4 regions of the Photobacterium sp. GB-50 genome follow, and region 1 is predicted to be linked to each of the others. Evidence: predicted binding sites of a transcription regulator. Region 1 holds the regulator's gene; each other region holds the start of a gene.
What was found. Region 1 encodes PurR, which represses purine synthesis genes. Its sites were predicted from a motif close to TNANGNAAACGTTTNCNTNA; they were not measured.
Positions count from the first base shown of each region.

Region 2: the regulator PurR is predicted to act here: its motif matches at 3,488-3,507, upstream of C9J41_RS02445 (NCS2 family permease).
Region 3: the regulator PurR is predicted to act here: its motif matches at 2,913-2,932, upstream of pyrD (quinone-dependent dihydroorotate dehydrogenase).
Region 4: the regulator PurR is predicted to act here: its motif matches at 3,694-3,713, upstream of C9J41_RS04630 (NupC/NupG family nucleoside CNT transporter).

Region 1 is NZ_PYNX01000017.1:11,716-17,335, forward strand. It holds gene C9J41_RS16935 (TfoX/Sxy family DNA transformation protein) at 297-887, opposite strand; cyclic di-GMP riboswitch class I at 1,022-1,112, opposite strand; gene purR (HTH-type transcriptional repressor PurR) at 1,311-2,315, opposite strand; gene C9J41_RS16945 (heme ABC transporter ATP-binding protein) at 2,721-3,560, opposite strand; gene C9J41_RS16950 (iron ABC transporter permease) at 3,557-4,594, opposite strand; gene C9J41_RS16955 (hemin ABC transporter substrate-binding protein) at 4,643-5,512, opposite strand; gene C9J41_RS16960 (biopolymer transporter ExbD) at 5,505-5,620, opposite strand, start outside.
Region 2 is NZ_PYNX01000001.1:540,819-546,438, reverse strand. It holds gene dinB (DNA polymerase IV) at 1-889, shown strand, start outside; gene C9J41_RS02450 (aminoacyl-histidine dipeptidase) at 994-2,454, opposite strand; gene C9J41_RS02445 (NCS2 family permease) at 3,548-4,837, shown strand; gene gpt (xanthine phosphoribosyltransferase) at 4,907-5,365, shown strand; gene frsA (esterase FrsA) at 5,523-5,620, shown strand, end outside.
Region 3 is NZ_PYNX01000008.1:13,902-19,521, forward strand. It holds gene C9J41_RS11940 (cell division protein ZapC) at 941-1,480, opposite strand; gene pyrD (quinone-dependent dihydroorotate dehydrogenase) at 1,735-2,745, opposite strand; gene C9J41_RS11950 (NAD-glutamate dehydrogenase) at 3,092-5,620, opposite strand, start outside.
Region 4 is NZ_PYNX01000002.1:443,852-449,471, reverse strand. It holds gene C9J41_RS04645 (hypothetical protein) at 1-332, opposite strand, end outside; gene C9J41_RS04640 (vWA domain-containing protein) at 520-1,713, shown strand; gene C9J41_RS04635 (lytic transglycosylase F) at 1,710-3,176, shown strand; gene C9J41_RS04630 (NupC/NupG family nucleoside CNT transporter) at 3,852-5,042, shown strand; gene alsS (acetolactate synthase AlsS) at 5,285-5,620, shown strand, end outside.

The sequences.
Region 1 (5,620 bases):
TTAAAGCGCCACGTTATTTATTAGTGAGAAGATGGGTTATTGGTCGTATTAGCAAATAATTAGGCATGGAATATAAATAAAGATAATTATCATTTATATAAATCAAGGAGTGCAAAACGGAGGGAATTAATTTAATGGCAAAAGTTTGTTATTATGCAATTAAACCAAATAAATATTGAATTTTATAAAGGAAGATAAGGATAATACGGAAATTATTTTTGAAAGGTATACTTAGAAATAAAAGAATGGGGGCTCTTTTATTCCTAAGTATTTTATATTTAAGACAACTTATATTTTTAAGATAAGGCAGATAATAGTTCATTTCGACGTTGCTCAGGAATAACTGACCAATGTTGACCGCTAATTGCGCCTTCCAATGCCCAAAGCAATTCAATACTCAATGGACTTGTTTGTGATTCTTGAAGTGCTTTATATGCGCCAAGAGAGCCCACTGCTAGAAGTTGTTCAATAGTGTTTATGCCTGCTTTTTTAAGCATTCTTTCATTTGATAATCGTAGATTAGGTAAATCTTTAATTCGGTCAGGTACGCAACTCTCCTTTTCTTGCTTGTCTTTTTCTGCTGCATCCAGTGAATACCTACCTTGAGCTACAATCTTTGTGGGTTCATCCCACCATTGGTCGGGTATTGCATAGTGCTTGGTTACAACAGGGAAGCCACGTTTTTTATAAACATAGGGTTCCAAGCCAGCTTGTTTGAATTCCTTTTCAGTTTCAGCATTTGCACGTAAGTGAAGTTTATCGTTCACAACTAATGCAAACATTGTATCACCAGAAAAAATGCCAAAACCGCCAAACATCGACCGTGATTTTATTGAACCAAAATGGTCAAATAATTTTAATGAATCTTTTAATATTGGTTTATCCATGCTTCTACTCGGTGAAAAAATATGAGTGTCACCTAAACATTAAGAGCGAGGAAATAGATTAATTAATCTACACATTGATACTGTCAATATATTGTTAAGTTTGTGTCATAATATTGTCGGTTCAATAATAATCCTTCGGTAACCCCGCTACCTTGAATTATTAACATAATTTTTAGGCCGGTGGTTTTGCGTCTTAATCTTTCAATTAATTTGCCAGTTCGTGACTATATAAAGTTATATTAAATAATACTTTTAATATTAAATCTAAGCTCTCAAAAATGTGATATTGGTTCAGGTATTTGTTCTTAGCTTATTTTAATAAGCTTTATAATTATAAATACTCATGATTGTTTTTTATAAGTAAAAAAAAAGCCAACAAGGTTAACTTATCGGCTTTTCCTTAACATAGAAAGATAAATTTTATTAGTTGAGATCTTTAACCGATTTTCTCTCAACAAGTTTAGGCGTCATTTCAAAGGTTTGACGCTCATGATTCTTGTCTTTCACACGCTCTAGCAAGATTTCGATGGCCTTTTTACCTAAACGACGTTTAGGCTGGTGGATAGTTGTTAGCGGTGGCGCAAAGTAGGGCGCAAGGTCAATGTTATCGTAGCCAATGATTGAGATATCACCAGGAACACGCAGACCTGCCTGTTCAAAGGTACTGATCAGAGCCATAGCCATAATGTCGTTAAAGCAGAAGATAGCAGTAGGGCGATCTTCCATTGCGATAAACTTATGAGCAGCTTCAACGGCTGACTCACACTCAAAGTCACCGTCAAGTAGCCAATTAGCATTAACAGTGAGATCTGCTTCTTTCATCGCTTTACGGAAGCCCTTTAGGCGCTCTTGACAAGTAGACTTATCAACTTGTCCAGATAAACAGCCAATTTTCTTATGACCATTTTCAATAAGGTGCTTAGTCGCAATATAACCGCCGTTTTCAGCGTTATCTAGAATATTATCAGTATGTGGGCTTTCTGGGCCCCAGTCCATGATAACCATAGGAAGATCATTTTTACGCTCAAGTAAATCGAGCAGCATTTGATCCAGATCGCTGCACATAACCAATAGGCCATCAACACGCTTTTCAGAAAGCATACGCAAGTAATCACGTTGTTTTTCTAAGTTACCTTCGGTGTTACATAAGATCAGTGTGTAGCCTGCACCATAACAATATTCTTCAACACCATGCACAACTTCGGCAAAAAATGGGTTAGTCGATTTAGTGACTAACATGCCGATAGTACGTGTTGTATTACATTTTAAGCTTCGCGCTACTGCACTTGGGGCGTAGTTAAGTTCATCTACTGCAGCCAAAACTTTTTGTTGCGTTGCTTCTGCAACAAAGCGTGTTTTATTAATCACGTGCGACACTGTAGTAGTTGATACACCTGCCATACGTGCAACGTCTTTAATGGTTGCCATATTTATTCTTCTTATCATGGTCAGATTAGGATCTGACAAAGGTTTTTGATACCAAATTGATTAATTACGTAGTCTATGGCTTACGAGTTCACTCGCAGAGATGAAGATCCTTTAGTTATTAGCTACTTAATTATTCAATTTGATACCGAATTATAGGGTGTTGCAATTATCATGGATCATAAACAACTAAAGCCGCAGTAAAATGCGGCATTAGAAGATAGAAACTATTTTTACACTAATTACACATGTAATCGCTTGCGATCACATTTTACTGTGTGTTTTGCGTTGTGCAATCTTTCTATTCAACTTGATTGAATTAATTGATCATTAACCGTAAAAACTCGATGTTTGTCATGCTAATAGCTTCAATTTATTGTGTATATCTAGTCATTAATAGATAAAACGTTAAAAAACAGAATGATTGGCTGATAAAAGATAAGGAAAATCACCACTTGGATGAGTATGAACACTGACAGGCCAACCATATAAGGTATCTATTACTTCAGGAGTAAGAACTTGTGTTGGCGTGCCGTCGGCTTTTATTTCTCCTTCATTAAGGAAAATCATCCGATCAGTGTATTGGGCTGCAAGGTTTAAATCGTGCAATACCACAATTACAGCGGCGCCTTGTATAGCCATATTTTGGGCAATTTGTAAGGTGTGGTGCTGGTGGGCGAGATCGAGTGCTGAGGTGGGTTCATCTAACATCAAGATACATTTATCACCGGCTTTACTGAGTTGTGTTAAAACCCGGGCAAGGTGTACACGCTGTTTTTCACCCCCCGATAAGGTGGGGTAGAGACGTTTAGCTAAATTGTTAATATCAACGTATTGCATGCTTGATGCTGTTGCATCTTTCAGTTCAGGCGAAGTGAGCTGCAATGGAATTGCGCCTAGCTCGACAACTTCTTTCGCGGTAAAGGCAAACGATAATGCGCTATGTTGTGGAAGGACACCTAAGTGACATGCCAATTCTTCCCGAGCCCAATTATTAAGCGGTTGATCAAAGAAAGAAACCGTGCCTGATTTTGGCGTAATCTCACCACATAATACTTTTAACAGGGTACTTTTACCTGCACCGTTTGGCCCAAGTAATGCGGTGACTTCTCCTGCGTGAATATCAATATCAAGATGATTTAGCAGGACTTTATCACCGAATTGTAATGATAAGTCGCGAGCCTGAATAACACAGACTTTGTCGCTACTTGCTGTAAAATCGACCTTTGCTGAATGATTTAACGTCATGACATCTGACTCTTTTGATTAACTAATAAATAGATAAAGAAAGGCGCGCCTAACATGGCGGTGATGATCCCAACCGGCAGTTCTTGAGGCGAGAATGCGCTTCGAGCAATCATATCGGCAACCAAGAGGATTAATCCGCCAAGTAAAGCCGAAATTGGCAATAAGGTTTTATGATTTGGACCTGTTAGCATTCTCCCCACATGAGGAATAACCAAGCCAATAAAGCCAATCGGGCCACAAACGGCAACAGTCATACCCACTCCCGCAGCACATGTAATAATTAAATTACGTTTTAGTTTTTGGGTGTTAACCCCCATATGTCGAGCTTCAGCTTCGCCTAATAACAACGCGTTTAAATTACTGGTATGACGATAAAAATAGGTAAAGAGTAACCCGAATGTGCAATAGGCGAGAATAATGCCTGTCCATGTTGCACCAGCCAGTGAACCCATTGACCACAATGATAAATCACGTAAGGCTTGATCGTCGGCAACATAATTGAGTAACCCAAGCCCTGCGCCTGAAATTGCGGTTATCGCGACACCAGCGAGTAGCATGATCATCACCGATGTGCCGTTTTTATCTGTGCCTAAGCGATAAACTAAAACGGTGCTGATTGCGCCGCCAATAAAGGCAAAAATAGGCACAATAGCGAAGTTTAAAAGCTGAGGGAATGATGCGGTGAGAGGGGCAAATAAGACAATGGCCAATGCAGCACCTAAGCCTGCACCGCCCGTGATTCCGATGATCCCAGGATCTGCAAGCGGGTTGCGAAACAGTCCCTGTAGTACAGCGCCACATACAGCTAAAATTGCACCGATAGCAAAACAGAGAAGCGTACGTGGTAAACGAATTTGATGGATCACTAGGCTGACATGTTTAGCAAGTTCATGATCACCGGGTAATAGTGCTAACAAACTTTGTTTATAACTGATCGCCATAGGACCTATAACAATAGAAGAAAGCCCTGTAAAAATAAGTAAGGCGATACTTATTATATAAATATGATGGGCTGAGAAGCGTTTTGCATACATGTAACAACAACCTTACGCACGAATAAATAGGGAAGATAGAGGCGTAATTTAAGGATAAATAGCCTGATTAAGCTTTAAAGCTTCATTAACACTCTCGAGTCCTAAACCACCAATGAGCGCAGTACTTTTTATTGTGAGTAATGCATTATTTGTTGCAGCCGGTGTTGCGGCAATTAATGGCATTTGGGCAATTAGATCTTGCATGTTTTTGATCTTGCTAGCTGTACGTGTGCTCAACAAAATAATATCTGGTTGCATGGTAACAATTGCTTCACCAGATATAGGCTTGTAGTTACTGATTGATGTTGCAGCAGGGTTTTTAGCACCAGCAAGTGTAATGATGCTATCTGCAGTAGTATTACTTCCTGCAATGTTAATTGGGCGACCATCATGGATCATTAAGAACAAGACTTTTTTAGGAGTCTTAATATTGGCAGTTGCAGTATTAATTTTATCTAGCTGAACATTAAGCTTTTGTTTTAGCTTTTCAGCACGATCTTGATGATCAGTGAGTTTAGCAATCTGATCAATACGTGTAAGCAAATCTTTGACGGTTTCCCCTGAGTTAACAATATCAACTTCAACACCTGATTGCTCAAGTAGGTTAAGTGTACTTTGTGGCCCCATTTCATTAGAACCAACAAGGTGAGTCGGGGATAAAGACATTAAGTTCTCAGCTGAAAGCTGGCGGTGATAACCCACTTTAGGAGTTGATTTATCCACTAATCCTTTACTTGTTAGATCAACGGCGACGACTTGATCAGTAGCATCTAAGGCGTTAATGATTTGAGTAACTGAAGCACCAGCACTGATGATTTTATTTTTCTCAGTTGCTGAGTCCGTACTTGCTTGCGCGTAGCTACTAAGTCCTAACACCAGCGTCAATAAAGAGGTTTTTAATAGAGAGAGTTTATGCATTGTTTGATTCTTCCATAAGTAGCTGAGTCGCTTTGATATTATTTTCTTGCAAGAAGGCGAGTAATTTGAGCATTTGTTCAACAGAGGCTGCTTTATCTGCACCAATCA
Region 2 (5,620 bases), on a different contig from region 1:
AGCAATGCCAACGGCTCATGCTTTAAAATTATGCCCACACTTAACCTTAGTGCCAGGCAGAATGCAGGTTTATCGTGAAATATCCCAACAGATACGGGCTATTTTCTTAAGGTACACGGATAAAATCGAGCCATTATCCTTAGATGAAGCATATTTAGATGTATCTGATTGCGAAATGCTTCATGGCTCTGCGACCTTAATTGCTCAGGATATTCGCCGTGCAATTGAAGAGGAGTTACAGCTCACCGCTTCTGCGGGTGTGGCTCCGGTGAAGTTTATTGCCAAAGTTGCTTCAGATCTGAATAAGCCTAATGGTCAATATGTGGTTACACCTGAAGATGTGGATAGTTTTGTTGCTGAACTAAAACTAGAAAAAATACCTGGGGTAGGAAAGGTAACTATTCAAAAACTCCATGAGAAAGGCTTGTATATTGGTCGTGATGTACAAAATTATGACCGTCATTTACTGCTACAGCAATTTGGCAAATTTGGGCAATCATTATGGTCTCGAGCACACGGTATTGACGAGCGTGAAGTGATTGTTGAACGACAACGAAAGTCGGTTGGGGTAGAGCGTACCTTTAGTCAAAATATTTCAAGTTTTGATCAGTGTTGGCAAGTGGTTGATCAGTTATATCCTGAGCTTGAGCAACGATTACGTAAAGTACGGCCTGAGTTAGATATTGCCAAGCAAGGTATAAAGTTAAAATTTGCAGACTTTCAACAAACTACGGTTGAGCATATTTATCCTAAATTAGATAAAGCGCAATTTATCGATTTATTAAAAGAAGCGATGACCCGACAAAATTCTCGTGAAATACGCTTAATAGGCTTAAGTGTTGGGTTAGAGGTTGGTTTAAAAGCGCAACAGCTTTCTTTTGGTTTTTGATTAGATGAAAACAGAACCTTCTCTGTTGACACATTTATTACAGTGCATATAAAAACGGGCTTAACATGAGATCACGTTAAGCCCGTTTTTGTTATTCCGTAAGTTTATTTTTTAACAGGAATATTTTTAAGTACTGCAATCATTTGATCCCAGAACATTTGAACGGTATCAATTTTCACTTTCTCATCAGGTGAGTGTGGGAACTTGATGGTAGGACCAAATGATAACATGTCCATTTCAGGGTACGGTTCTTTAAATAAGCCACACTCAAGACCTGCGTGGATCACCATGATGTTGGGTTTATTACCATACATCTCTTGGTACATGTCACGGAATACGTGCATGATTTCAGAATCAGCGTCTGGCTTCCAACCTGGATATGTACCAGAAAACTCACATTGTGCGCCTGCTAAGGTTGCTAATGATTGCAACATGCTTTCTACATAGCTACGACCAGAGTCAGTTAAAGAACGGACTAAGCAAAGTACGATCACTTTATCGCTTTCTGTCGTGATAACACCCATATTTAGCGATGTTTCAACAACGCCCTCAATGTCATCGCTCATACGGATAACACCGTTAGGGCAGACGTTTAATACATTGATTAGACGTGTTTGATCTGCCATTACCATTACATCTGTTGGTAGTTCAGCAGATTCAGTAAATAGGTTGATATCTGTTTCTACATGACCAAGCTCAGCACTTAGTAGCGTTTGGTAATGAGCGAATAATGTATTTAGTTGATCAACATGTTTAGCTGGTAGGGTAACAATCGCCGACGCTTCACGAGGAATTGCGTTACGTAGGCTACCGCCTGTGAAGTTGTTAATACGTAAGCCAAGATCGTCTGCATGAGAGACTAAAAAGCGAGCCAGTAATTTGTTTGCGTTGCCACGGCCAGTATGAATATCACAACCAGAGTGACCGCCTTTTAAGCCCTTTAGGACTAATTTAATTGCTTGGTGATCTGCTGGTGTTGCTTCACGCTTTATATCAAGTGTGATTGCGCCGTCTACACCGCCAGCACAACCCATGTAGACTTCGCCTTCTTGCTCAGAGTCAGTGTTTAGTAGAATGTCACCTTCTAACCAACCTTCTTTAAGACCAAAAGCACCGGTCATGCCAGCTTCTTCATCAATAGTAAGTAGTACTTCTAATGGGCCATGTTCGATATCTTTAGCAGCCAGTACCGCAAGACAGCTTGCCATACCCATACCGTTATCAGCACCTAATGTTGTACCTTTTGCCGTTACCCATTCACCGTCAATGAAAGGTTGGATAGGATCTGTTGTGAAGTCGTGAACGGTTTCTTCATTTTTCTGTGGAACCATGTCGATGTGCGCTTGAAGTACCACACCTTTACGGTTTTCCATGCCTGCTGTTGCTGGCTTTTTAATAATGACGTTACCTGTTTCATCACGGCGAACATCTAAGCCTTCTTTTTTAGCAAACTCAATGATGAATTGTGCTAATTGTTCTTCATATTTAGAAGGATGAGGGATCGAACAAATTTGATCGAAAAATTGCCATACAGCTTGAGGAGATAGTTGACTGATTTCAGACACGGAAGCCTACCTTTATAGAATTTTGGTCCAGTGACACTTGTCAGGCTATTAGCCGTCAAATGACATATATAAGTAGCGATTTACTCCATCGCATTTTTTTTAGCATATCATTCAGACTTCGGTGGAGGTAGAGAAAAAAGTAAAATCTTAAACCACGAATACGATAATGAATAAGTATTAACGGCGCTTGACTTGTATACATTGAGCTGATGATTACGTAATTATTTCTTATATTTATTTTCTTGATCATAAAGCAAGATTTAACCGATCAAAATTGAAAAAAAATTACATCAAAATTGGTTTAACAATGTTTTTTTGTAAAAAGTGTGACGAGGTTAAAGGAAACGCTTGAAAGTAAATTACGTAATGGTTATGATTTAGACAGTCTCATAAAGGTATGAGAAAACACTGTACACGTTCAGGATGAACCCGAGATATCGCCTCCATGGAACCGAGATAAGTGCGACCACGATGGTCTTTCCCCTCCAAGGATTAAGCGCATAAATATTTATGTGGTTAATTTGGATTACTTATTTATAAGGTGATTTAAAATGAAAATTTTTGATTCAATTACACACTTTTGGAATAACCGCTCTGTATATACAGGTAACTTTACTTACCCTAATTACTTTGGTTACTAAGAATTTTGTTATCTAGTTGCTGACTAGTTAGCCGAACAGCTTGTTCACCCCCTAACTTGAGAATACTAAATAATCGTGAGCGATTATTTGCAACATTCGCCGCCGCTTCGCTTTGAAGCGGCGTTTTTTTACCTTTAAATCGTCATAACAAGTTAGTCACACATCGCGATGTGATCCTTAGTACGTTTTATTGCTGTAGATCTCATAAATATAAAATAGATGAAATATATTAATTTGGAATATTTTAGCTAATGCATTGATTTTATATTGCTAATTATCTGTTCTTAAAAGCCAAAAAAACAAAATTAAATTTATTAGTCTTAGTTTTGTGCATTTACTCGATATTTTCTGGAAATTGATAGATCTGATGTTTATAATCGCGCTCGAATTGAGAACGCAAACGTTTTCTTTTGCTTAATACTAACGTGTCAATCTCCAAGGAACAGAGAAACATGCTTGAGAAGTTATTTAAACTAAAGGAACACGGCACAACTGTGCGAACGGAGTTGCTTGCTGGCTTAACAACATTCCTGACCATGGCTTACATCATTTTTGTAAACCCTACTATGCTATCCAGTACGGGAATGGATAAAGGTGCAGTATTTGTTGCAACCTGTTTAGCAGCGATGATCGGTTGTTTTGTGATGGGATTTTTTGCTAACTATCCTGTCGCACAAGCACCAGGCATGGGCTTAAATGCCTTCTTTACTTATACCGTTGTGCTAGGCATGGGGTATACATGGCAAGTTGCGTTAGCCGCTGTTTTCTTATCAGGTTTGTGTTTTATTGCGTTAAGTTTATTAAAAGTACGGGAATGGATCATTAACTCCATACCAATGGCGCTGCGAACCGGAATTTCTGCAGGTATAGGTTTATTCCTTGCCTTCATTGCATTACAGAGTTCAGGCATTGTCGTAGATAACCCTGCGACGTTAGTACAAGTAGGCGATCTAACCAGTTTTCCTGTTGTGATGGCAGCACTTGGTTTCTTTCTAACCATAGCGCTTGTTCATCGTGGCTTTAAAGCTGCAGTCTTGATTGCAATCTTAATTGTTACTGGGTTGAGTATTGCATTTGGTGAAGTGACTTATGGCGGCATTATGTCAATGCCACCAAGCATTGCACCAACCTTTATGCAATTAGATTTTTCGGGGGCAATGGAAGTTGGCCTGATTTCAATTGTGTTTGCTTTCTTGTTTGTCGATTTATTTGATACCGCAGGTACGCTTGTCGGTGTTGCGACAAAAGCAAACTTAATCGGTGAAGATGGCAAGTTGCCACGCTTAAATCGCGCGTTACTTGCAGATAGTACAGCAACCTCTGTTGGTGCCTTATTGGGTACATCGAATACCACTTCTTTTGTCGAGAGTGTGTCCGGTGTCGCAGTCGGAGGTCGTACCGGTCTTACTGCGGTAACGGTTGGTGTATTATTCTTACTCGCTCTATTTTTTGCTCCATTAGCTGGCATGGTACCTGCCTACGCAACGGCTGGTGCATTATTCTACGTCGCGATTTTGATGATGTCGGGGTTAGTGGCAATTGATTGGCGTGATCTAACAGAAGCTGCACCGGTTGTTGTGGTTTGTTTGTTGATGCCTTTAACTTATTCTATCGCTGAAGGTATTGGCCTTGGTTTTATCACTTATGCTGCGGTTAAAGCAATGAGTGGTAAGGGGCGTGATGTAAATATCAGTGTTTGGGTTATTTCAGCATTGTTCCTTGCAAAAATAATTTTTCTTTAAGTTTTAGATTTCATAAAGCTTTATCTATTTAGGGCGATTTAACATCGTTGATCCAGAGGTTCTTTATCTATGAGTAATAAATTCATCATCACTTGGGATAACATGCAAACTTACACTCGTCAGCTAGCTGAAAAGTTGCTACCTGCTGAGCAGTGGACAGGTATTATTGCTGTTAGCCGTGGCGGTCTTGTTCCTGCTGCTATTTTGGCGCGTGAACTGGGTATCCGTCATGTAGATACCGTATGTATCTCAAGCTACGATCATGATCACCAACGTGATATGCGTGTGATCAAGAAAGCAGAAGGTGATGGTGAAGGCTTTATTATTGTTGATGATTTAGTCGACACGGGCGGTACTGCTGAAAAAATTCGTGAACTGTACCCACGTGGTAAATTTGTAACAGTATGCGCAAAACCTGCAGGTCAACATTTAGTTGATGATTACGTTGTTGATATCCCACAAGAAACGTGGATTGAACAACCGTGGGATATGGCAGTAACGTTTGTCGATCCAATCGCTAAGCGATAAGCATTCTCCCTTTATCAAGGTTTATTGCTTTGCTGCTGTAAACTAAGATTGATTAATAAGACGCCGATAAGGCGTCTTTTTTTGTTTTAAATCGACATACGTAAGTGATTTTGGGTATATCATCACTACACATCATCAAGACCACGTGGAGAGTGCCGTGTCTGAGCCATCCCCTGAAAATTTGTCCGAAAAGTTATTTGCCCCAAGACCAACCTCTAAAGAGACATCGAATTTGGTTAAAATTGCTCATGTGCG
Region 3 (5,620 bases), on a different contig from region 1:
ACAAAAAATGCCTCGTCAAAACCATAATGAAATGGCTCATTTAGGAAAAAAAATTCATTCTTCAATCAGTACGTTCTCAATCAAAGAGGATGTAACAACAAACATCTTCACTTACCTGCAAAACTTGCGACCAATACAACGCTAAAAGTCATATTTAACGATTCTCATCAAACAAAGAACAAATCATTAATCTGGAATAATGAAAACCACCCTCAAAGCAATTTCTCACCCTGAGTGACATTTGATTTATCTTTAACATTCAAGAGCTTAAAAATTTTTTACGCTAAATACCCCTATTCAATATTATCACCCGCCCTTTGGTGGAATAAATTATTCCAACGCTATTACACAACCACTACTTCACTATTAACGCAGGAAAAAGAGGAAGGGATTGTCAATCAAACGTAATGTAACAAAGAAATTAACGTCATAAACCATCAGGTTTTACTTAAATAAAGCAGTAAGAATTGTCTGGCTATATATAAGAATTTTGAGATCTATGACATATTTTTAGTGTAATTTTTAACCAGAAAAATGGTGGATATACCTTACTGAGTAGCAATGAAGTCAGTTAACGAATACAAATATACGCTCTAACCTATCTTGAATACCTACAAGGAAGCGTAACTATCATGAATTACAGAAATTGATGATGCGGTATGTAGATAACAGTAGTTATGTTGTTATCGTTAGTTACAAAGAAAATGGATATAAAAATGAGAGATTTGGACGATAACTATCTCAATAAAAGGTGATATCTTTCTCACCATCTAATAGAGAAAAGCATGCAAATATACTAAGGGAGGCCGTACTGGACAGCATAAGAAAGATAGCAAATTAGCCTAAATTTAATGGGCTTTTACTACAAAAGATAACAAATACTGCTATCTACCGGGAGACTGATAAGGATATACGACAAAAATATGAGATGAAGAAACGACTAACCGACAAGCGCAAAATGTCGCTGTTCAGTTTCTACAAAACAGGGAGCCATTCGATCATTCATAACTTTAATGGTTTCGCAGAACTCCATGCTTTTAAGGCCGTCTAAATCAACAGTAGCAACATCAGCAAGCATACAGAGACTCGCGACCCCACTGTTTTCAATCACAACGTAATGGGCAGTACAAGAAGCCGTCATTAAAGTAATAACTTGTCCCTGTAACGGCTCTACACCTTGTTGAGGTGCGAAATACCAACTTTTTGGCATCATAGGCTTATGGAAACGTCGTGCGGCTGTAGCATTTAATGCTAATTCACATTTTCTAGCTGCAGAAATTGGCAGATGAGCAATCTGCTCTTGGAAGTTTTGATAGGCTTCAATATCATCAACATTAAAAATATCACTTATTTTAGCTTCTGGGGTAAGCAGCTTACTTGGTAACGATACACGGAAAAGCATATCGTCATTCAACTCAAGCATGAGTGAATTCATTTCAGCGTCAAAATACCATTTCCATGAATTATTTGGCTTTAACACGTTCTTACTCCTGAAAGACAGTGATTTATTTTGTATCTGTGATCATATGTTTAAATTTTAGCTTAATTCTACTCGCGTATTCATAAAATAAAAGGGGAAAATAGCGGTTCTATCACGAGTAAATCAGATGTATATTTGATACAAATAGACTAAGTACATAATTAAAAACCCAGCCTAGTATTCACTAAGCTGGGTTTTCGTATGTCAGAAGATATTTAAATTTAATACTTCAGTACGAGAGCGATAGCCAACAGTTAAAGACCGTTTACAATATCTTTAACTAAACGTGGGCCATGATAAATAAAGCCAGAATAAACCTGTACTAGGCTTGCACCAACCATCATCTTCTCGCGAGCAGCCATTGCAGAATCAATACCACCGACACCAATGATTGGTACTGCGCCATTTAATGCTTCTGACATTTTTCGAATAACTTCAGTACTCTTGTTTTGCAAAGGACGACCGCTTAAGCCCCCCGCTTCATCACAATGTTCCATCCCTTGAACCAAAGAGCGATCCAATGTGGTATTTGTTCCAATCACACCATCTATATTATTACGGATCAAAGAATCACATACCTGTTGAATCTCATGATCATCAAGATCGGGAGCGATCTTAAGTGCTAGAGGAACATACTTATCATGTTGTTTCGCTAATTCAGCTTGTTTAGCTTTAAGCTGGGAAAGCAGATCATCTAAAGCTTCACCATATTGTAAGCTACGTAATCCCGGTGTATTCGGTGACGAAATATTTACAGCAATATAACCAGCATATTGATAAACTTTTTCCATACAAATAATGTAATCTTCAACACCCTTTTCTATCGGTGTATCTTTATTTTTACCGATATTAATACCAATGATGCCGTCAAATTTTGCTTTCTTTACATTCTCAACAAGATTATCAACACCAAGGTTATTAAAACCAAAACGGTTGATAATGCCTTCTGCTGGGATCAAACGGAAAAGACGAGGTTTATCATTACCAGGCTGTGGACGAGGTGTCACGGTCCCTACTTCAACAAAGCCGAAACCCATTTCACCAAATGCATCAATACATTCGCCGTTTTTATCAAGACCAGCCGCTAAGCCAACAGGGTTTTTGAATGTAAGCCCCATAACTTCGACAGGACGTGCAGGAAGATTTTGTCGGTAGAAAAGTTCTAATGGAGTGCCAGTAAAGCGAGAAAAGTTCTCAATAGCGAGGTCGTGTGCTTTTTCAGCATCCAACTGAAAAATAGCAGAACGTGCGATGCGGTATAACATTGTAACTCCAAAATAAGTCCCGAATAAACGGGATGGTATTATTCACAGTTATTCTGTTAACTTCAATCGTTATTTTTTTGATTATTGTCAATAAAACAGTAACTTAGAAATTAAACCTTTGTTTAACAATAAGTTATAGTTTCGTGGTTTCACAATTTATTACACATAAAAGCAATCGTTTTCTTTTTAGTTGTGAAAAAAGTAACGTATTATTTTTATAACCTTATTGTTAACACTTAAATAGTGACAATGTAACATAATAACATCGTAAAAAGTTACATTGTCACTATATATGTTACACCGTAGCTTATACCATCTTATTAGGCGGTGACTATAAGTACACAGACTACTGTATCGGCCTTGAGTTGAGATTTAGAATGGTTAATTCACGTAAAGCGACAGAGAACTTTGCAAACTCATGCGCATTACCGACTTTAAATTCAGCCAGTACACTCTCCCATCGATCAACCGCTTTTTTATGTTGTTCCATCCATAGTGATATACTTTCTTCTGGCTTAGCAGTACTTGTCATTATAACCGCTGTTGTTAATTGTCTTTGTTGCCAATCTAGATCTTCACGAAATGAAGCTCTTGCTAATGCTTGCCAATTATTCTCAACAGCTTGGTTTTGAATTTGCTTTAAGAACCAATGAAGTGATAGTTGCGCTCCTAGTACAAAGTACACTCTTGCAATATGCGATATGTTAACGTCCATCTCTTTTGCAATTTGCGCTATATCCATGGCTGAATATAAACTGGTTAAGCGTGAAATGTTTTTGGCCAACCGCTCAGGTACCCCTTTGCGGATCATTTCATTCGCTTGCTCTTCATGCTCTACCACTTCTTCAGTTACAAGGTAACTATCTAATTCATTTCGTAACTGCTCAACAAAGGGTTGATAGAACACTATTTGTTGTTCTATACCTAACTTGTGCTCTCTATTGCGTAGGAACCATCGTGTGACCCGACGCAACATACGCCTTGAACGATAAAGCATGTCATATTGTGTTTGTGCTGAAACTTGATTATCTAATGCTCTAATTTCACTAAAAATCTGGTCAAACTTAAAGATCTCACGCCCTATTGAGTAAGAGGCTGAAATTTCATTTATCGTTGCCCCCGTTTCTTCTTGCAGCCGAGTAACAAAATTGCATCCCATTTCATTCGACATCAAATTAGCTAATGATGTTGCGATTAATTCACGTCGTAATGGATGGTTTTCCATTTGTGATCTGTAGTTATCTTGTAAAAATTGTGGGAAGTAAGCAGGTAATAGACGGGAATGATAAGGATCACTGGCTATATCGTGATTAACGAGTTTTTCTTTTAACACCATTTTACCGTAAGCCACCAGCACGGCAATTTCTGGTCGTGTTAAGCCAATCCCTGCCTTTTCACGCTCTACTAATGTTTCATCATCAGGTAGACATTCCAGGCTTCGATCCAATTTGCCCTGTCGTTCCAGTAAATGAATAAACCGCGTTTGTTCCTTTAATAGTTGTACTTGCTGTTGCTCTGTTACTGAAATAGATTCACTTTGGCGATAGGCATCATCTAATACAATGTCAGCAACCTCATCTTCCATCTTTTCTAAAATACTATTACGCTGTTTAAATGTCAGCTCATCAGCGGTCACTAGGCTATTGAGTAAAATTTTGATGTTCACTTCATTATCTGAGCAATCAACCCCACCAACATTATCGATAAAATCGGTATTCACTCGACCACCAGCTTTCGCAAATTCAACTCGACCTAACTGGGTTAAGCCTAAGTTTCCCCCTTCACCTACAATTTTTGCTGCAAGTTGAGAACCATTAACCCTAACAGCATCATTGGTGCGATCACCAACATCGGTGTGAGTCTCTTTAGTCGATTTTATGTATGTTCCTATACCACCATTCCACAATAAATCGACCTGCATTTGTAATATAAGATGTATCAACTCATTAGGTGTGCAACTTTGCTTACGCGTTTGCAGTAAAGTTTGCACAATAGGTACAAGCTTAATCGCTTTACTTTTACGTGAAAATATCGCCCCACCTTCAGATAAAACTTCACGATCATAATCTTCCCAACTCGATCGTTTAAGTTCAAAAAGACGTTTGCGTTCTAACCAACTTGCGGCAGGATCCGGATCTGGATCAATAAAGATATGCTGATGATTAAAGGCCGCTAATAAACGAATATGTTTTGATAACAACATCCCGTTACCAAACACATCACCCGCCATATCACCAATGCCGACACAGCTAAAATCTGTTGTTTGGCAATCTATACCTATCTCTCTAAAATGCCGCTTAACTGACTCCCAAGCCCCTTTCGCTGTTATTCCCATTTGTTTATGGTCATAACCATTAGATCCGCCAGAAGCAAAGGCATCACCTAGCCAAAAATCATAATCAGCAGCCAATGAATTGGCGATATCTGAAAATGTTGCCGTGCCTTTATCCGCCGCAACCACTAAATAAGGATCATCTTCATCATGACAAACGACATTTGCTGGTGGATACCGTTTACCCTCTAAGATATTGTCTGTTACATCAAGCAGCCCACAGATAAAACGTTGATAACAATGTAATCCCTCTGCAGCTATCTCTTCACGTGTTGTTAATTGAGGCTGCCGTTTGCAAATAAAGCCACCTTTCGCACCAACAGGCACAATTACCGTATTTTTAACCTGTTGTGCTTTGACTAGTCCTAATATTTCTGTGCGGTAATCTTCTTGCCTGTCTGACCAACGTAAGCCACCACGCGCAACTTTTCCCCCGCGCAAATGGACACCTTCCACATCGGGGGCATAAACAAATATCTCGTAACGAGGAATTGGAGCTGGAATTTCAGGGATAGATGATGGATTGAGTTTGAGTGATAGCCA
Region 4 (5,620 bases), on a different contig from region 1:
TTTCCTGTATCACCAATGTATAAATAGCGTTTACTCTGCGCTAAATCTTCCCAATCATAATTTTTACTGCGTTGAACCGTCACCGTTTTTGTGATTGTTTGAAAATTAGAAGACAGTTGATAAATCTGATTTCGGCTGCCGCTGTCATTATGTGACCATACATGCCCATTAATAACCGCCAAACCTGATGATTCATTTAAAACTTCAGGCAAATTTGCCAGCACATCAACGTCTAAAGGCTTACGTACTGAATACGTAGACGCTGAACTACAACCTGATAAACCGAGTAACACTACCATCAGATAGATGTTTTTTTTAAATATATCCGCCACTGACACTAACCTATTAAATTTAAAATGCGTGATGACTTAGCATGTTTTTATTACCATTAGCTTGTTATTGGAAACCACAAATATTGCCTCAAACTCGGCACAAATAGCACTTACCAACCATACTTAGAGAATTAGTTTTTAGTGTACGCTGACATTTAGCACTTAATATATTGATATGCGAGATATTATGCTGATACGACTATTAATGCTCAGTTTTCTTCTGGTGGTCTCTATTCCTACCTACAGTAGCAGTGATAAAAAGCCACCAGCACTCGTATTGCCTGAGATTTTACAACCAGAACAAACAAATAATAATAACACGCCCATACCTTTTACTCGTACAGGCCCCACAATTCAAGTCGCGATCTTACTCGATGCTAGTGGCTCTATGGGAGGATTAATTAATCAGGCAAGAGAGCAGATCTGGTCAATCATTAATGCCATCGCAACAGCCACTAAACATGATCGCCCTGTTACTTTACAAGTTGCATTGTTTGAATATGGTGTTGAACATCAATCAAAATATGATGGTTATTTACGTTTACTCTCACCACTCACCTCAGATCTTGACCAATTTTCAGAAGCACTATTTGCAATAAACATTGGAGGGAGTAAAGAATATGCGCCACAAGTAATTCAAGAGGCAACAAACCGTTTACAGTGGAGCCCCCATCAAGACGATCTTCGTTTAATCATCATTGCAGGTAATGAAGAGTTTCAACAAGGTGATATTCCGATTAGCCATGCTATTCCTCTAGCAGTCAGTAAAGATATCATCATCAACACCTTATATTGCGGCCCCCATTTAAAAGGTCGTAAATTACAGTGGGCAACACCTGCACTGCTGAGTCATGGCAAATATTTGAATATAGACCATAAGAAGAAAGCCCCCCATATTGAGACCCCTTACGACGATGATATCATCCAACTGGGCCGTAAAATTAATGACACTTACATCGGTTATGGTACAAAAGGGGCAAGTAAGAAAAGCCAGCAAATCGCTCAAGATATGAATGCATCAAGCCTTTCTAAATCTAGTAGCACAGAGCGCAGTATTGCCAAAGCAGGAAAGCAGTATAAAACACAAGATTGGGATTTGATTTCGCTTGCCCAACAAAATTTAGAACAAGGTGTAGCGTTCGCGAAAAAAGATCAACAGCACTATCATGGATTAAATGACCAACAAATCACCGAAAAGCTTAAACAACAAATCGCACAAAGAGTACAGCTGCAACAACAGATATCAACGTTAGAGCAAAAACGAAAACACTTCATAAAACAATCGAAAAATGAGAACACAAAGGCTAAGGATGATTTGGGAAATGCGATTATTTTAACCATACAGGATCAAGCTAAATCAAAAGGCTTTAGTTTTCTATGAACAACCAACTAAAAAGGCTGTTATTACCTTTATGGGTATATCTGGCTTTATTCCTTACTTCTAGTACAGCTTTAGGCTTAGCACTGTCCCCGCTCACAGGCCCAACTTACACTGGCGATCTTAGCGTCCTTGAAAAAAAAAGGGTGCTAAGAGTATTAGTTTCGGCTGACTTAGGTTTTTACTATATTGAAGATGGTCTTCCAAAAGGCATTATCGCTGAATTACTTCACCACTTTGAGTTAGATATTCATAAAACTTATCCAAAACTCAATATTCAAGTGATCCCTGTACATCGAGATCAACTCATCAAATTCTTAATTACTGGATATGGTGATCTTGCCGTCGCTAATTTAACCATTACTGAACAGCGAAAAAAGCAAGTCGCCTTTAGTGAGCCTGTACTTACCAATATTTCAGAAGTTATTATTAATAATATTGATTCACCTGAAATTACAAAAATAGAGCAACTAAGCAATCAAGATATCTGGGTAAGAAAAAGTTCGAGCTACTATCAAAGCCTACTTGAAGTCAATAATCGTCTATTACTCCAACGCCTAGCGCCAATGAAGATCCATTTTTTAGAAGAAACACTGCAAGATTATGAGTTGTTGGAAATGGTTAATCTCGGGTTGATGAATATGACCGTTTTAGATGATCATAAGATGAAAATATGGAACAAGATATTACCAAAATTACGCATGAATTCTGCTTTCGTTTTAAGGAAAAATGCTGAAATAGCCTGGGCAATGAGAAAAGATAGCCCTAAATTAATGAAATTAGTTAATAGGTATATTAAACAAATAAAATCAGGGTCATTATTAGGAAATGTTATTTATAACAAGTATTTAAATAATCAAGGCTGGATAACAAACCTATTGAACCATAGTAATATGGATAAAATGGAAAAACTTTCTGATCTGTTTTTTAAATATTCTACGGAATATGATTTTGATTATTTAATGATGATGGCTCAGGGTTTCCAAGAATCAGGGCTTAATCAGCATAAAGTCTCCAATAAAGGTGCCGTTGGCATCATGCAAGTACTACCAAGTACAGCAAGAGATCGATATATAAATATTCCTAACATTTATATAGCAAGTAATAATGTTCATGCGGGTATAAAGTATATGCGCTATATCCAAAATAATTACTTAGATGATAGCAGTCTAACCTATGATAATAGAATGTATATGACACTCGCCTCTTATAATGCAGGACCTGGCAATATTAGAAAAATGCGACGTTATGCAAAGGAAAAAGGCTATAACCCTGATATATGGTTTAATAATGTTGAAATTATTACCAGGAGATATATAGGCAAACAACCTGTTGTCTACGTTACAAATATAAATCGTTATTACATTGTCTATAAACAATTAATGCGTTTAAAAAAATACCGCCAGAAAGGTGTCCGACCTTTTGTTCCACCTTACCGGTTTAATGTCCCTACCATTCTTGAATAAGTATACTTACTTACGTTGAGTCGCCTTTCGTTTAGACGATCAACGTAAGTTAGCCATACATGCATTATTTAGCCTTTAAGCTTTTATTCAATCTTGTTTCATTACGCTGATCGTGTCGATGGAAGTACCATAGCTTACGATTTTTAGAGGATTTTTTCATCGTTTCTATTCCACTAAATTATCACGAATATAATATTTCATTTTGTAAGACAAATGAATATTAAGTGCAGCATTGAATCATATTTAAAAAATTCTGAAATTTATTTATCTAAAATATTATTTTCCATATTTATTAAACATAATAAAAAATAACATTTGATATACACAGAGACTACAATTGCCTATTTAATCATCGTGTTTTTACCGATTGGACTACTGCGATATTCCAAAACCACTAAAAAGTATTTTTCAATCATATTACAGGTGAGATTCAGTTCACAGTTATGCTCATTTGGCATGTTGATGATACAGTTATATGAGCGTATAACGATAACCCAGTAATGACAGGGCTCTTTCGAACTGCAATCGTTTGCCGCAATCGTAATTCATCTAAGCACGTAATAGTGACAGAAAATTACGCGACCAAAAAGTGAGACTTAAGTCACTTTTAGAGAGAAAGAAATATTTAAACATAAGTATATATCTTGATAAGAATCACACTGAGAGCAACCAAACATGGTCTATCTACATTTTGTTTTAGGGTTAATCGTTATCGCAGCCCTAGCACTTGTTGCAAGTAATAACCGTAAAAACATCAAGTACAGATATATTATTCAGCTACTGCTTATTGAAATGGGATTAGCCTACTTCTTGCTTAACTCCTCAATGGGTACAGGGATCGTTAAAGAGTTTGCTGATGGATTTAATGGATTACTCAATTTTGCCGCAGAAGGGACAAATTTCGTCTTTGGTAACCTATCTAACAATGATGGCTTTAACTTCTTCTTAAGTGTTCTAATGCCAATCGTATTCATTTCAGCACTGATTGGTATTCTTCAGCACATCAAAGTTTTGCCATATGTCATAAAAGGCCTTGGATATTTATTATCAAAAGTTAATGGCATGGGTAAACTTGAATCCTTTAACGCTATTAGTGCCTTAATGGTCGGTCAATCTGAAAACTTCATCACCTATAAAGATATTCTCGGTAGAATGTCTGAGCGTCGCATGTACACGTTAGCGGCAACAGCCATGTCAACCGTATCGATGTCTATTGTCGGTTCTTACATGAAGCTAATCGATCCTAAATACGTCGTGGCAGCCTTGTTTCTAAACATGTTTAGTACCTTCATTATTCTCTCTATCATTAACCCATATGACCACGAAGCAGAGATGAATATTGATGAGATGATGGCGGCTGAAAGTGGTGAGAAACTGACGTTCTTTGAAATGTTAGGAGAATATATTCTTACTGGTTTTAAAGTCGCGGTTATTGTAGCGGCAATGCTGATTGGTTTTATCGCGCTAATTTCAATGATTAATGCCGGCTTTGATGCTGCATTCGGTATTAGCTTCCAAGATGTTATTGGCTACGCTTTCTATCCATTTGCATGGATCATGGGTATCCCTGCTCATGAAGCCCTACAAGCAGGTAGTATCATGGCAACCAAGCTTGTTGCTAACGAATTTGTAGCAATGCTGTCACTACAAAAACAAGTAAGTGAATTAACACCGCACACCGTAGGTATTGTTTCTATCTTCCTTGTGTCATTCGCTAACTTTAGCTCTATCGGTATTATTGCTGGTGCTGTAAAAGGGGTGAACGAAGAAAAAGGTAATATGGTCGCACGTTTTGGTTTACGTTTGCTTTACGGTTCAACGCTCGTTAGTTTTCTATCAGCGTTAATTGCAGGCATCATGATTTAATCGTTGTCATTGCCATTCCTCCCTTAAAATGCCGGTCTTTTCTAATATGAAGGCTGGCATTTTTATTACATCGTAAATTCCCCCTCCCCTTATTTATCTGTAAATTGAGAATTTAACTTTCATTTTCAGTTATTTGATTTGTATGATGAATGTATAGAATTGTGCCACTCATCACATAAAATTCGAATTCACGAACAATGTCCTGAGCCTATTAACTTAATAAATATAATTTTGAGGCTTATATGTCGGATAAAACCGTCTCTGGTGCTGAACTGGTTGTTGAAACTTTAAATGCACATAACATTCCACACATTTTTGGTATTCCAGGTGCAAAGGTGGATGCTGTTTTCGATGCTGTTTGTGATAACGGACCAGAAATCATTATTTGTCATCATGAACAAAATGCAGCGTTTATGGCAGCAGCAACAGGGCGTTTAACGGGTAAAGCAGGCATTTGTTTAGCGACCTCTGGCCCGGGTGCATCAAACCTTGTCACAGGCGTTGCAACAGCGAACAGTGAAGGTGATCCTGTGGTTGCACTTGCAGGTGCTGTACCGCTTTCGATGTATTCTCACAAT